DNA from 3 places in the Acidovorax sp. Q11 genome. Region 3 is predicted to be linked to each of the others. Evidence: predicted binding sites of a transcription regulator. Region 3 holds the regulator's gene; each other region holds the start of a gene.

Region 1 (4,346 bases), on a different contig from region 3:
GCGCCAGCGCTGCCGCCATTGGCGCTGGACCACGCGCGCCACGCGCCAGGCCCAGGTGGCGCGGGCGCGGGCCAGCACGGCGTGCTTGGCGCGCATCCCCTGCGCATAGGCCCAGGCAAACCAGCGCAGCTGCATCAGCGCGGGCTGGGTGAGGGTGAACAGCCGCGCCACCACCGCCGTGCCGACCACCTTGGCCAGCACGATCACCAGCATGCCCAGCACCACATGCCCGCGTCCGATGGCCCAGAGCGCGAGCAGCTTGACGGGCAACAGCAGCAGCGTGGGCAGCACAAACAGCGCCACGGCCGCCCAGGGCGGCAGGACGCGCACGCGGCCCTCGATCCAGCGCAGACCCGGCCAGCGACCGATGCGCGCCAGCAGCTGCTGCAGCGGCACCCAGCCCCATTCTTCGAACAGGATGAAGAGCGCCAGCACGCCGCTGGCCAGGCCCGCCGCCACGCGACCGGGCCAGCGCAGCAGGGAGTGCAGTATTTTTTGAATGATTTGGGCCTTCTGCGCCTGTTGGTATTGCCTTTTAAGCTATCAAATGTATAGCAATTACATCCCCGCCCGCGCTCTTACACGCCGCGCCCCCGGTCGGCCTTGAACTGCGCGCGGAACTGGGTGAACGTGCCCGCGTCCAGCGACTCGCGCACCTCGCGCATGAGGTTCAGGTAGTAGTGCAGGTTGTGCACGGTGGTGAGCATGGGGCCCAGCATTTCGCCGCAGCGGTCCAGGTGGTGCAGGTAGGCACGTGAGAAGCCTTCGCGCCCGCCGTCGTCCCAGGCCACGCCCGAACTGCCTGCACAGGCGTAGCAGGTGCAGCTGGTGTCCATCGGTTTGTGGTCGGCCTTGTGGCGCGCGTTGCGGATCTTCAGGTCGCCAAAACGCGTGAACATCGTGCCGTTGCGTGCGTTGCGGGTGGGCATCACGCAGTCGAACATGTCCACACCGTCGGCCACGCCCTGCACCAGGTCTTCGGGCGTGCCCACGCCCATCAGGTAGCGCGGCTTATGTGCGGGCAGGCGGTGGGGCGTGTGGGCCATGATGTCCAGCATCTCGTCCTTGGGCTCGCCCACGCTCACGCCGCCCACGGCATAGCCGGGGAAGTCCATCTCCACCAGGCGCTCCAGCGACTCCTGGCGCAGGTGCTTGAACATGCCGCCCTGCACGATGCCAAACAGCGCGTTGGGGTTGTTCAGGCGGTGGAACTCGTCCTGGCTTCGTTTTGCCCAGCGCAGGCTCATTTCCATGCTCTTGCGCGCCTCGGCCTCGGTGGTCTTATGGCCCTTGGTTTCGTAAGGCGTGCACTCGTCGAGCTGCATCACGATGTCGCTGTTGAGCGTGGTCTGGATCTGCATGCTCACCTCGGGCGACATGAAGAGCTTGTCGCCGTTCACGGGGCTGGCAAAGGTCACGCCTTCTTCGGTGATCTTGCGCATGGCGCCCAGGCTCCAGACCTGGAAACCTCCCGAGTCGGTGAGGATGGGCTTGTCCCACTTTTCAAAGCCGTGCAGGCCGCCAAAGCTCTGCATCACGTCCAGGCCCGGGCGCATCCACAGGTGGAAGGTGTTGCCCAAAATGATCTGCGCGCCCATGTCGTGCAGGCTGCGGGGCATCACGCCCTTGACAGTGCCATAGGTGCCCACGGGCATGAAGATGGGGGTCTGCACCACGCCGTGGTTGAGCGTGAGCGTGCCACGGCGTGCGTGGCTGGAGGGGTCGGTTTTGAGGAGGTCGAACTGCAGCATGATGGGGCGCATTGTCCCAGACAGGCTTGCCTGATCTGCTTCAAGGGTATGGACTGGCGTTTGCGCAGGCCGTCGCTACACTGGTCTGCACTGACTCACTCAAGGAGAACACACCATGCTCAAGATCCTCATCGCAGTGGATGGCTCTGAACTCTCCCTGGACGGCGTGCACCACGCGCTGACCCTGGTGCGCCAGGGCCTGCAGGCCACCGTGGTGCTGGCCAACGTGCAGGAGCCCGCCACGCTGTACGAACTGGTCACCACGCGCGACCCCGACCTGATTGCCGCCGCCAGCCTGGAGGCGGGCGAGCACCTCATGGCCCCGGCGCGGGGGCTGCTGGATGCCGCCGGTGTTTCGTATGAAACCGACGTGGGGGTGGGCGATGTGGCGCACACGCTGGTGGACATGATCGAGCGCTCGGGCTGCGACATGGTCGTCATCGGCGCCAAGGGGCAGGGTGCCATCACCAGCGCGCTGCTGGGCTCGGTGTCGCAGGAGGTGGCCCACGCCAGCCCGGTGCCCGTGACCATCGTCAAACATGCCGAGGTGCTGGAGGCCGTGGACAGCGACGTGGCCGAGGACGCCGAGGCCTGAGGCCCTCAGGCGTTTCGGCCCCCCAAACGATCAGGGCCGCTGTGTGCGGCCCTGAGGGGGAACGGATGAAAAGGAGCGGGGCTCAGGCCGCCTTGCGAAACGGCTCGGCCGCCGGCCGCTGCAGCTTGCCATGGGGCAGGGTGGCCAGGCGCGAGAACATGCGGCGCACGTAGCCACGCACCCACAGGCATTTGTTGAGTTCGTCCACGGGCAGTGGGCCCGACACCACCACGATGTCGTTGGCCACATCCTGCGCCCCGGCCGCGCGCAGGCGGCGGCGCGTGTTGTTGGCCCACGACTGGATGCGCGTGGGGCTGCCATGCTGGTGCACCTCGCCCGTGTGCACATCGAACGCAATGGCCACCGTGTCGGTCTTGAGCTTGAAGCGGCGTTCACCCGTGACGGCGCTGGGCGCCTCGCGCATGTCATACAGGTAGTAGCTGCCTGCCTTGAGCTGGTATTGCATGTCCATGGGTGTGTTCCTCTCTGGGCGCATTTTCGAGGGTGCACGCACAAGGCAATGGCCGGTATTGCGGCCAAAAAGCCGCGCTTATCGGGTGTGTGGCGGCTGCGCCCTGCCGGTGTCGTTGCGCGTGCTATTGTGGCGGCGCGTCGGCGCCATTCCGAGAAACTTGAGGATGATGTCGTAACGAGTTGTGAGCGCCCCTCGCCCGGCCTTGGTTTGCTGTTGGTCGGTGTTTCTCCAGGGCGTATGCAACTGGCACGGCCCATACCAGGGCAGCCGAGCAAGGGCCGCCCCGCAGCGAGGGCTGCGTCCCCCTTCCCGAATGGCACAGCCATTCGAGAGAAGGGGTGAAGGCGCGCAGCGCCTCAGGGGGATGTACCTGCTAAAAATCCACCAGACTCAACCCCACACTGAACACCGTGCGCTTGCGGTTGTAGTCGATCATGCTGTCGCCATAGCCGCTGAACAGCGCGGTGTGCAGGCGCAGGTTGCTCTTGCTGCCCCACAGGCCACTGCCCAGGGTCTGCATCCATTCCAGCCGCACCGAGCCCCGGTCGCTGCGCGCCAGGGTGTGGCGCACGGTGGCGCCCAGGGTGTTGTCCTTGTTGGCGTTCCAGAACACCGCCAGCTCGCCCCGGCCGACGTAGTCGCTGATGCCGGGGTTGTCGTCGCTGTCGGCGCTTTCAGACAAACGCTTCCAGACCTTGGCGTTCACGCTCCAGCGGTTGTCCAGCTCCATGCCGGTCATCAGGTAGACGCGGTTCCAGCTGCGCGACAGCGGGTTGCTCTGCCCGTTGGACTGGTGCACCAGACCGACGCCGCTGTAGCGCCACTTCCAGCCCAGCGGCAGCTGCGCCGTGGTGGGGTAGACATACATCACCTCGGGCTCGTGGTCGGTGGTGCGGAAGGGGCGCGAGATCTGGGGGGTGAACAGCTGCCAGTACGACTGCTGCGAATAGCCAAACCACACCGAATCCTTGAGCGTGGGATGCCCCTGCGTGAGCAGGCCCTGCGCAATCTTGGTGCGCACCGACAGCTGGATGCGGTTTTCGGTGCGGCGGTAGGGCGTGGAGGTAAGGGCCGAATGGTCGGGCGCGTCCGAGGTGGGCTGGCGGTTCACATTGCTGCCAGCCACCACCGACACCGTGATCGGCCGGTAGCCCCGGAAGCTGAAGGTGCCGCAGTCGCTGCCCGACTCCAGCTCCCAGAAGCGCGAGAGGTCGCTGTACTGCGGGTCGCGGCAGCCTTCGGTGCGCGCCACTTCGATGATGCGGGTGGCGGGCAGCGTGGTGTCCACGGGGGTGGGCACGGCGGTTGTGGTGACGGCGGTTGTGGTGACGGCGGCGTCGGCTGCCGAGGCGCCGGGGGCCTTCCAGGTCTGCTCGGCCGCCCACTGGTCAAAACAGGCCAGGCGCGCCTGGTTGTCGCCCGGCAGCGCGGTGCAGCGGCGCCAGGCGCTGTCGGCACCCGCAGCGCCGGTGGCTGGGGGCGCCGACTGCGCCCATGTGGCGCCTGCGGGGGCCAGGGTGGCCAA
Region 2 (4,346 bases), on a different contig from region 3:
ACCGCGCCGAACGCGCCACGCAGGCAGGCCTGTTCAAGGACCAGATCGTGCCCGTCACCCTCAAGAGCAAAAAGGGCGATGTGCAATACGCCACCGATGAGCACTTCCGCCCCGGCGCCACACTGGAGGACATGGCCAAGCTCAAGCCCGTGTTCGTGAAGGAAAACGGCACGGTCACGGCCGGCAATGCCTCGGGCATCAACGACGCGGCCGCCGCCGTGGTGCTGATGGAAGCCGGTGCCGCCAAGGCCCGTGGTGCCAAGCCCCTGGCCCGCCTGGTGGCCTACGCCCACGCGGGTGTGGACCCCAAGTACATGGGCATCGGCCCCGTGCCCGCCACGCAGCTGGCGCTGAAGAAGGCGGGCCTCACCGTGGCCGACCTGGACGTGATCGAAGCCAACGAGGCCTTCGCCGCCCAGGCCTGTGCAGTGACCAAGGACCTGGGCCTGGACCCGGCCAAGGTCAACCCCAACGGCTCGGGCATCTCGCTGGGCCACCCCATCGGCGCCACGGGTGCGCTGATCACCGTGAAGGCCATCCACGAACTGCAGCGCGTGCAAGGCCGCTACGCACTGGTGACCATGTGCATCGGCGGCGGCCAGGGCATTGCGGCGATTTTTGAGCGCATGTAACCGCATGAACTGCCAGCGGGTGCGCAGGCCGCCATCGCCAGCGGCGATGCTGCCACCCGCTATTGGCAAGGCGGGTGCCGCAGATGATCAGCGATCATTGGCGCCCGCTGACCCAGATCAGCCGGGTTCCCCCGTCCCCAAGGGGCGACCCGCACACCCCTGAACCGACGGAGACATTGCTCACCATGATTCGCACCCTGCTTTCCTTCACCGCCCTCGCCTTTGCCCTGGGCACCACGGCCCACGCCCAGACGCCCGCACCGGCTGCGGCCTACCCCACCAAACCCATCCGCCTGATCGTGCCCTTCCCGCCCGGCGGCGGCACCGACATCCTCTCGCGCATGGTGGCCACCAAGCTCACCGACAGCGCCAAGTGGACCGTGGTGGCTGACAACAAGGCGGGCGCGGGCGGCACCATCGGCATCGGCGAAGCCGTGAAGGCCGCACCCACCGGCTACGACATCGTGATGGGCCAGAAGGACAACCTAGTGATCGGCCCCTGGCTGTACAAGAACCTGCCCTGGGACCCGACCAAAGACCTGACGCCCGTGGCCCATGTGGCCTGGACGCCCGTGGTCATCGCCACCAGCGTCAACTCCAAGTACAAGACCCTGGCCGATGTGGTGGCCGCCGCCAAGGCTGCGCCTGGCACCATCACCTATGGCTCGCCCGGCAACGGCACCTCCATCCACCTGGCAGGCCACCTGTTCGAGCAGGCGGCGGGCGCCAAGCTCAGCCACATTCCCTACAAGGGCTCCAACCCCGCGCTGATGGACGCACTGGCGGGCAATGTGGACCTGCTGGTGTCGTCGCTGCCTTCGGCGATGGGCCAGATCAAGGCGGGCAAGCTGCGCCCGCTGGCCGTGACCTCGGCCAAGCGCAGCTCCTCGCTGCCCGATGTGCCCACGGTGGCCGAGTCCGGCTTCAAGGACTTTGACGTGAGCACCTGGTACGGCGTGTTCGCCCCCGCAGGCACGCCTGCCCCTGTGGTGGCCACGCTGAACGCCGAGATCAACAAGCTGCTGGCCACGGCCGACATGAAGGCCGCCATCCAGGCCCAGGGTGCCGAACCCGAGGCCATGACATCGGCCCAGCTGGGTGCCCTCCTGAAGAAGGAATACACGCAGTGGAAGGGCATCGTGGAAGCCTCTGGAGCGAAGATAGAGTGACCCCCTGAGGCGCTTCGCGCCTTCCCCCTGAAGGGGGACGCACCCAGTGGCCTGGCAAAGCCAGTTCCACGGGTGCACTGGCCTGGAGGCGTGCCAGTTTTCATCGCTGCGGCGATGCCTGGCGCCATCAAGAACCGCAGCAAAAACGGCTCCCTTGGGAGCCGTTTTTCATGGGCGATGCTGCTGTGCAGCGATCAGTCGCGCACGACCAGCACGGGGATGTGCACCACACCCAGCACGCGCTGCGTGACGCTGCCCAGCACCAGCTTTTCGAGGCCGCGGCGGCCGTGCGAGCCCATCACGATGAGGTCGGCGCCCGAAGCTTCGAGTGCGCGCAGGATGCCGTCATGCACGGCATGGCCCTCGCCCACCAGGGCGTTGGCCTGCACGCCTGCTTCGGCCATGGCCTTTTTGGTCGCATCGAGCGCGGCATTGGCTTCGGCCGTGGCCGCGTTGATGTACTGCGCCTGGCCGTAGGCAAAGTCGGCACCCACGCCTGTAAAGGGATAGGGATCGACGACATATACCGCCGTCACGGCGCTGCCAAAGGTCTTGGCCAGGGCTGCGGCCTTGGACACGGCCAGCATCGAGGTCTTGGAGCCATCGACGGGAACCAGAATGTGCTTGAACATGGTGCTACTCCTTGAATGAAGGGGGGGACCAGGCTTGTGGCCTGACCATGGACGACAGTGTGAACCGCCACCATACCCTGCATCTTGATTCGCATCAAATCGGGCGCACTCGCCCCCATTTTCAGGCGGCCGGGCCTTGCCCCACCACATCGGCCCCCTGGAAGTTGCCGCGCCGGCAGGTCACCACCAGCGTGTCGCGGTGGCCACCCGCAGCCAGGGGTTGAATGGGGGTGGATTCGTGGATCATGCGCGCATCATCCAACAGCAGCAGCGACCAGGGCTCGGTGAGCGTGAAGCGCTGGCCGCTGGGGCCCGTGGCCTCGAACACGCGGGTCTCGCCGCCTTTCACGCCTTCGCGGCCTACCAGGAACACTGCCACCAGGTCCACGCCGTCGCGGTGCGCGCCCTCGGGCGTGGGGCGGCCAATGCCGTCGGTGGTGTCGATGCGGAACTGGTGCGCTTCCACGAACCAGGGTGCGGGGGCGTCCGGCCCGGCAAACACGGCGTCCGACACGCCCGCCAGCGCTGCCAGCAATTGCTGCCACACGGGACGTGCCACGGTGGCGGGCTCCATGGGTGCAAACCAGCGCTCCATGCCGCCATGCAGCGCGTTGTATTCCACCGGCTGCCAGTGCGCGCGGTGGGGCGCCTGCTGCACCTGCCCGCCCTGCACCACAAAACAGGCATGGCGGCGGCGGCGGTAGCGGCCACCGTCTTTCAGAAACTCATCGGGTGGCAGCGCGGCCCAGTCGCTGTTGAGGGCCATCAGCGCGGGCAGATCGCAACCGATCCACTCGGCCACGGCTGCCGGGGACAACACGGCAAAACCGCCCTGGCGCAGTTGGCTGGCGACTTCGGAAGGGGGGGCGAACGGAGGGGAAAAGGTGACTTGGGCCATAGGAGCCCGAGCTTAACCGCTGGCGCAAGCCCGCGATCTGCGGTGGCGCAAGGAGAGGACGGGAGCGGGCGGAGCACCCGCCGCGCGCAACCGCTCCGGCCCATCCATCCGGCTGCTCAGGCCGCTCAGTCCCGGTGGCCGTGGCCCTTGCCACGGCCTTCGCCCCGCTCACCCCGGTCATCGCCCCGCCCATGGCCTCGACCGTGGTCACGGTCATGTTTGCCGCCGCCGTGGCGGTGGTCGTCGTCCCAGCGGCGGTCATCGCGCCCCGGGTGATGGTGGTGCTTGGGGCCCTTGCGCGGCGGGGGCTCCTGCACAAAGTACACGGGCTGGTTGCAGGCGTTGTAGCGGGCGCAGTGTTTGCCCCAGTTCTTGGCGTGGCCCGGGGGCACATACAGGTAGATCGGTGCGCGGGGCACCACCACGGCCGGGCGGTGGATGATGACGGGCTCGGCATAGATCAGGGGCGGTGGCGGCGCGTTGCCGATGTTGATGCGGCCATACACGCCCGGTGCCAGCTCGCCGCCCACAGTGGCGTTGATGTAGGTCTGGGCCTGCGCCCCGCCTGCGGCCGCCAGCAGCAGCGCGGCAGCAGCGCCACCAACCAGGCGGCGAAGGGTGGTGAAACTCGTGGAGATAGTTGTATTGGTCATGGGGAACTCCGTAAAGCAGGCCCTGCCGGGTGCACGCACTGCGCGCAAACCACCCAGTGTGCGGGGGCAGGGTGGCCGCGCTGATCGCGCAGCCTGCCATACCTTACCTCTTGGAGGGCCGCCGGAATGTCAGCCAATGGCGACAAATCCAGTCGAGCAGCAGTTTCTTAAGAAAACAGGCCTTTACCGCCCGTCCAGCAAGCGCAAATAGCTATCAAATAGATAGCTACACCACCACATCAAACGCCGACAGGTGGTTGGCCAGGTGCATGGCATGCGCCTGTTCGTACTGGGCCTTGTCGAGGGCGCCATAAGCGAAGTGGGGCAGCAAGGGGCCAGTGTGGGTAGCAAAGTCCTGCGCT
Region 3 (4,346 bases):
AGGCTGCGACGGCGCACAGCAAGCCTCCCGCGACCCGGGTGCCCCAGTCGGCACGCACCCGATTGAGACGGCTTCGCAGTCGGCTCCACGCCCAAGGGCCACCCAGCAGCCACACCCCACTACCCACGGCAAACAACACCATGGTCAGCGCCCCTTCCAATGCGCCGCCACTCAGAGCGGCGACCAGCAGGGCCGAGTAAAGCAATCCACAGGGCATCAAGGCCCACAGGGCACCTGCCGCCAGCACGCCAGCGGGCGCCCCCACCAATGGCCGCACGCGCCCCCACACGGCCCTCCCGGCCTGCTCCACCCAGGCGGGCTGGCGCGACTGCACCATCATCATCAGGCCCCAGGCCATGACAGCCACATGCATCAGGGTCCACACCGGACGCAAGGCCGTGGTCTGCTGGGTAAGCCACGCCAGGCTGTCCATGGCCAGGGCCGCCAGGGCGCCTGCGGCCGCGTAGCCCGCCAGCCGCCCCCCATGAAACGCCAGGGTGCGCAACACCACACCACCCTGCGGCATCCATTGCACAACCTGCACTGCGGTGCTTTCTTGCGCCAGCTTACCCGTGCCTTCTGCGGCCGCAGCCCGCCCCACCAGGGCACCACAGGGCGCGGCGCACATGGCCAAGCAATGGGACCCGCCTGCGAGTCCCATGAGCAAAGCCGTCCAGGCCACGGTTGCGAGCATAGGCCTCAGATGATGCGCGAAAACCGGGCGCGGTTGCGGTCTGCCTGAAGATAACGGTCAAACACCATGGCAATGCCCCGCACAAAAAACCATCCCATGGCCGTCACTTCGATCCCCTCGGGCCCCACCCGCACCAGCCCCTGTTCGGCCATGTCTTCGAGCTGCGCGATCTCTGCCGCAAAGTACTGCCGCACATCAATCAACCAGGCCTGCTCCATGGATTCATAGAGCAACTCGCCCTGGCACATCAGGGCCATGATGGCGGCGCGGCGCACGAGATCGTCACGCGTGAGCGCCAGACCCCGCACCACCGGCAAACGTCCCTGGTCGAGAAAGTCGTAATACTCGTCCAAGGTCTTTGAGTTCTGGCTGTAGGTCGCACCCACCCGGCCAATGGCCGACACGCCCAAGCCGATCAGGTCGCAGTCAGGCTGTGTGCTGTAGCCCTGGAAGTTGCGGTGCAAGCGCCCTTGGCGTTTGGCCACAGCCAAGGCATCCGAGGGCAACGCAAAGTGGTCCATGCCGACATAGACATAGCCCGCGTCCATGAACGCATCGAGCGAGCGCGACAGCATGGACAGCTTGCTCGACGCCGTTGGCAGCTCGGCCGAAACAATGCGGCGCTGGGGTTTGAAACGTTCTGGCAGGTGCGCGTAGGCATACAGCGCAATGCGCTCAGGCCGCAACTGCGCCACCTGCGCCAGAGTACGGTCGAACGATTCGGGGGTCTGGCGCGGCAGGCCATAGATCAGGTCCACATTCACCGAGTCAAAACCCAGCGAGCGTGCAGACTCCACCAGCGCAAACACCTGTTCGGCAGGCTGGACGCGGTGCACAGCCTTCTGCACCTCGGCATCAAAATCCTGCACACCAAAACTGAGCCGGTTGAAGCCCAGCTCAGCCAGCAACGCCAGCCTGTCGGCGTTCACGGTGCGGGGATCCACTTCAATAGAGTACTCACCGCCCGGCGCCAAGGTAAAGCTGCGCTTGAGCATGGCCATCAGTTCACGCAAGCCCGCATCCGACAGGAACGTGGGCGTGCCTCCACCCAGGTGCAGCTGGCTCACCACTTGGCCCACCCCGCAGTGCGCGGTGTGCAGGTCGATCTCGCGGCTCAGATAGCGCAGATAGACTTCTGCGCGGTCATGGTGCTTGGTGATGATCTTGTTGCAAGCGCAGTAGTAGCACAGCGATTCGCAGAACGGAATGTGCACATACAAGGACAGGGGCAAGGCCTTGGCCACCGAGCCTGTCCGGCGCTGCTCCAGTGCCAGGATGTAGTCCTCCTGCCCGAACGCTTCGACAAACCGGTCGGCTGTCGGATAAGAGGTATAGCGGGGCCCCGGCACGTCAAAACGGCGCAGGAGATCGGGCGAAACAGCGGTCATGGGGGAATATCCTTGCGTACACTCTGACTGTGCCGTACCCTCTGCACGATGTCCTTGACCTGCATCAAGTGAACGATCAGGCCGACGAGCGACAATTTGACAAATGTCAGTCGCTAAGGCGCCCACCCGAAGGCCTTCCCAGCTTTTCGTATCGGGCGCAATGTACTCGACACCCAACCCCTAGCTCACGTGCCTATGAACCCGCTCACCATCAAAGTCGCCTGCTCCAACTGCAACCTGCGCGAGCTGTGCATGCCCGTGGGCCTGAACGAAGAGCAACTGCAGCGCATCGATGAAGTCGTTGCCGTACGCCGCAAGGTCAAACGCGGCAGCACGCTGTTCCGCAACGGCGAATCCTTCACATCGCTCTACGCCATCCGCACCGGCTTCTTCAAGACCTGCGTGGCTACCGAAGATGGCCGCGACCAGGTCACCGGTTTTCAGATGGCTGGAGAGATCATTGGCCTCGATGGCATCGTGAACGACCACCACACCTGTGACGCGGTGGCCCTGGAAGACGCCGAGGTCTGCGTGATGCCCTTCGACCGCATCGAGGAACTCTCGCGCGAGGTCACGGCCCTGCAGCACCATGTGCACAAGATCATGAGCCGCGAGATCGTGCGCGAACACGGCGTGATGCTGCTGCTGGGCAGCATGCGCGCCGAAGAACGCCTGGCAGCCTTCCTGCTGAACCTGGTGCAACGCCTGCATGCCCGCGGCTTCTCGCAGTCCGAACTGGTGCTGCGCATGACGCGCGAAGAAATTGGCAGCTACCTGGGCCTGAAGCTCGAAACCGTGAGCCGCACCTTCTCCAAATTTGTGGAGGAAGGCATCGTGGAAGTCAAGCAGCGCCATGTCCGCATCCTGGACACGGATGCCCTCAAGCGCATCGTCAACAGCCAGCAAGCCTGCCACTGATCGGCAGCCATCCCGGCCTGCCTTCACCGGCCGACCAGAAGCGCCTCCCCTCAGTTCAAGAGCAGGATGATGTCTTGCGGCAGTCATCCGGCCGCTCTCCTTCAGGTACCGGGCAGCGGTTCAGCTCGAAGGGCGACATGGCCAGTAGCGTGGTCAATGCACTGCTTGCCATGGTGATGATCCAGAACGCAAAAAACGCCAGCGTATAAACGCCCTGCCGCGACAGCGCCAGGGGCTGCCCAAGCCAGTGCAGATCCTGGGGGTCCACCATGGCAAAAACCAGCATCTCCAGCACCCCTGCCATCAAGAAGGCGGGCCATGCAATCCACATCAGGCGTTGCGTCCACATATCGTTGTTCCTGTCTCCTGGGGGCTCAGTTACGGCAAGCTGGCATCACTGACGAGCCACATGCTTGCACGTTTCAACGCGGCTGGTCCTGCACGGGGGTGGCCGCATGGTTGCGGCCCTTCATGGCGGGTGCCAGGCTTTTCTCGGGGGCTTCCAGCGTCTTGTTGATCTCGATCCCCTTGCGGTAGTAGTCCTCTGCCACCACAGGATCGGGCCGGGACAGCGCCAGCCACAAGGTCACAAAACCCGCAACGATCACAATGGCCGGGCCGGCAATCACCAGCCAGACATGGCCGAATTTCCACCAGGGTGCTGACGCAACAGGGGCAATAGCTGGGCTTGAAGACATGGCGATTTACTCCTTCACAATCATCTCAATCAACACAAGGCCATGCGAGGCCTTGCACCAGGGTGCGGCTCAGCGCGGCACCAGGAACACAGATTTTTCTGTCACATGGGCGGCGGCGCCGACGGCCTGCACATCGAACTGGACGGCATGGGAGCCAGGGTTTGCCGAACCATACGGGATCTGCAAACGCACCGCCACCCAACGCGACTCCGCCGGGCCGATGTCCACCTCGGCATCGGAAGACACCTCCAGCCCCTCCAGCCCCCGTGCGCTGATGCGATAGCGCTGCTCGCCCTCCGTCGCATTCATGATCTGCAGGCGGTAGATGTTCTCCAGCTTGCCCCCTGCCACGATGCGCGAAAGCGCTGCACGGTCCCGCACCACATCGACCTTGAGCGGAGTCCGCACGACCAGGCTGGCCAGCATGGCCACGCACAGAGCCACCAGCACCGCGCTGTAAATCAGCACCCTTGGCCGCAGCACGCGCCGCAGCATCTGCGACTGGGTCCACCGCTGGGCCACGCCGTTCTGGGTGGAGTAGCGGATCAACCCCCGGGGGTACTGCATCTTGTCCATGACCGTGTTGCAGGCATCCACACACAGGCCGCAGCCGATGCATTCGTACTGCAGCCCCTTGCGAATGTCGAT

What was found. The regulator FNR, encoded in region 3, switches genes on or off when oxygen is low (the NO sensors DNR and NnrR bind a similar motif). The targets are predictions, from matches to a motif close to TTGATNNNNATCAA.
Region 1: the regulator FNR is predicted to act here: its motif matches at 1,782-1,795, upstream of ACYZGB_RS08205 (universal stress protein).
Region 2: the regulator FNR is predicted to act here: its motif matches at 2,518-2,531, upstream of ACYZGB_RS02780 (universal stress protein).

The regions. Positions count from the first base shown of each region.
Region 1 covers NZ_JBUDZG010000007.1:50,711-55,056, reverse strand. Annotated here, with positions in the region: gene ACYZGB_RS08215 (hypothetical protein) at 1-459, opposite strand, end outside; gene tgt (tRNA guanosine(34) transglycosylase Tgt) at 579-1,751, opposite strand; gene ACYZGB_RS08205 (universal stress protein) at 1,867-2,346, shown strand; gene ACYZGB_RS08200 (hypothetical protein) at 2,429-2,818, opposite strand; gene ACYZGB_RS08195 (phospholipase A) at 3,195-4,346, opposite strand, start outside.
Region 2 covers NZ_JBUDZG010000002.1:76,292-80,637, reverse strand. Annotated here, with positions in the region: gene bktB (beta-ketothiolase BktB) at 1-632, shown strand, start outside; gene ACYZGB_RS02785 (Bug family tripartite tricarboxylate transporter substrate binding protein) at 818-1,801, shown strand; gene ACYZGB_RS02780 (universal stress protein) at 1,996-2,433, opposite strand; gene ACYZGB_RS02775 (2OG-Fe dioxygenase family protein) at 2,555-3,331, opposite strand; gene ACYZGB_RS02770 (hypothetical protein) at 3,457-3,984, opposite strand; gene ACYZGB_RS02765 (DUF1569 domain-containing protein) at 4,211-4,346, opposite strand, start outside.
Region 3 covers NZ_JBUDZG010000004.1:71,414-75,759, reverse strand. Annotated here, with positions in the region: gene ACYZGB_RS05155 (sulfite exporter TauE/SafE family protein) at 1-694, opposite strand, end outside; gene hemN (oxygen-independent coproporphyrinogen III oxidase) at 700-2,082, opposite strand; gene fnr (fumarate/nitrate reduction transcriptional regulator Fnr) at 2,278-3,000, shown strand; gene ACYZGB_RS05140 (hypothetical protein) at 3,056-3,349, opposite strand; gene ACYZGB_RS05135 (FixH family protein) at 3,423-3,698, opposite strand; gene ccoG (cytochrome c oxidase accessory protein CcoG) at 3,768-4,346, opposite strand, start outside.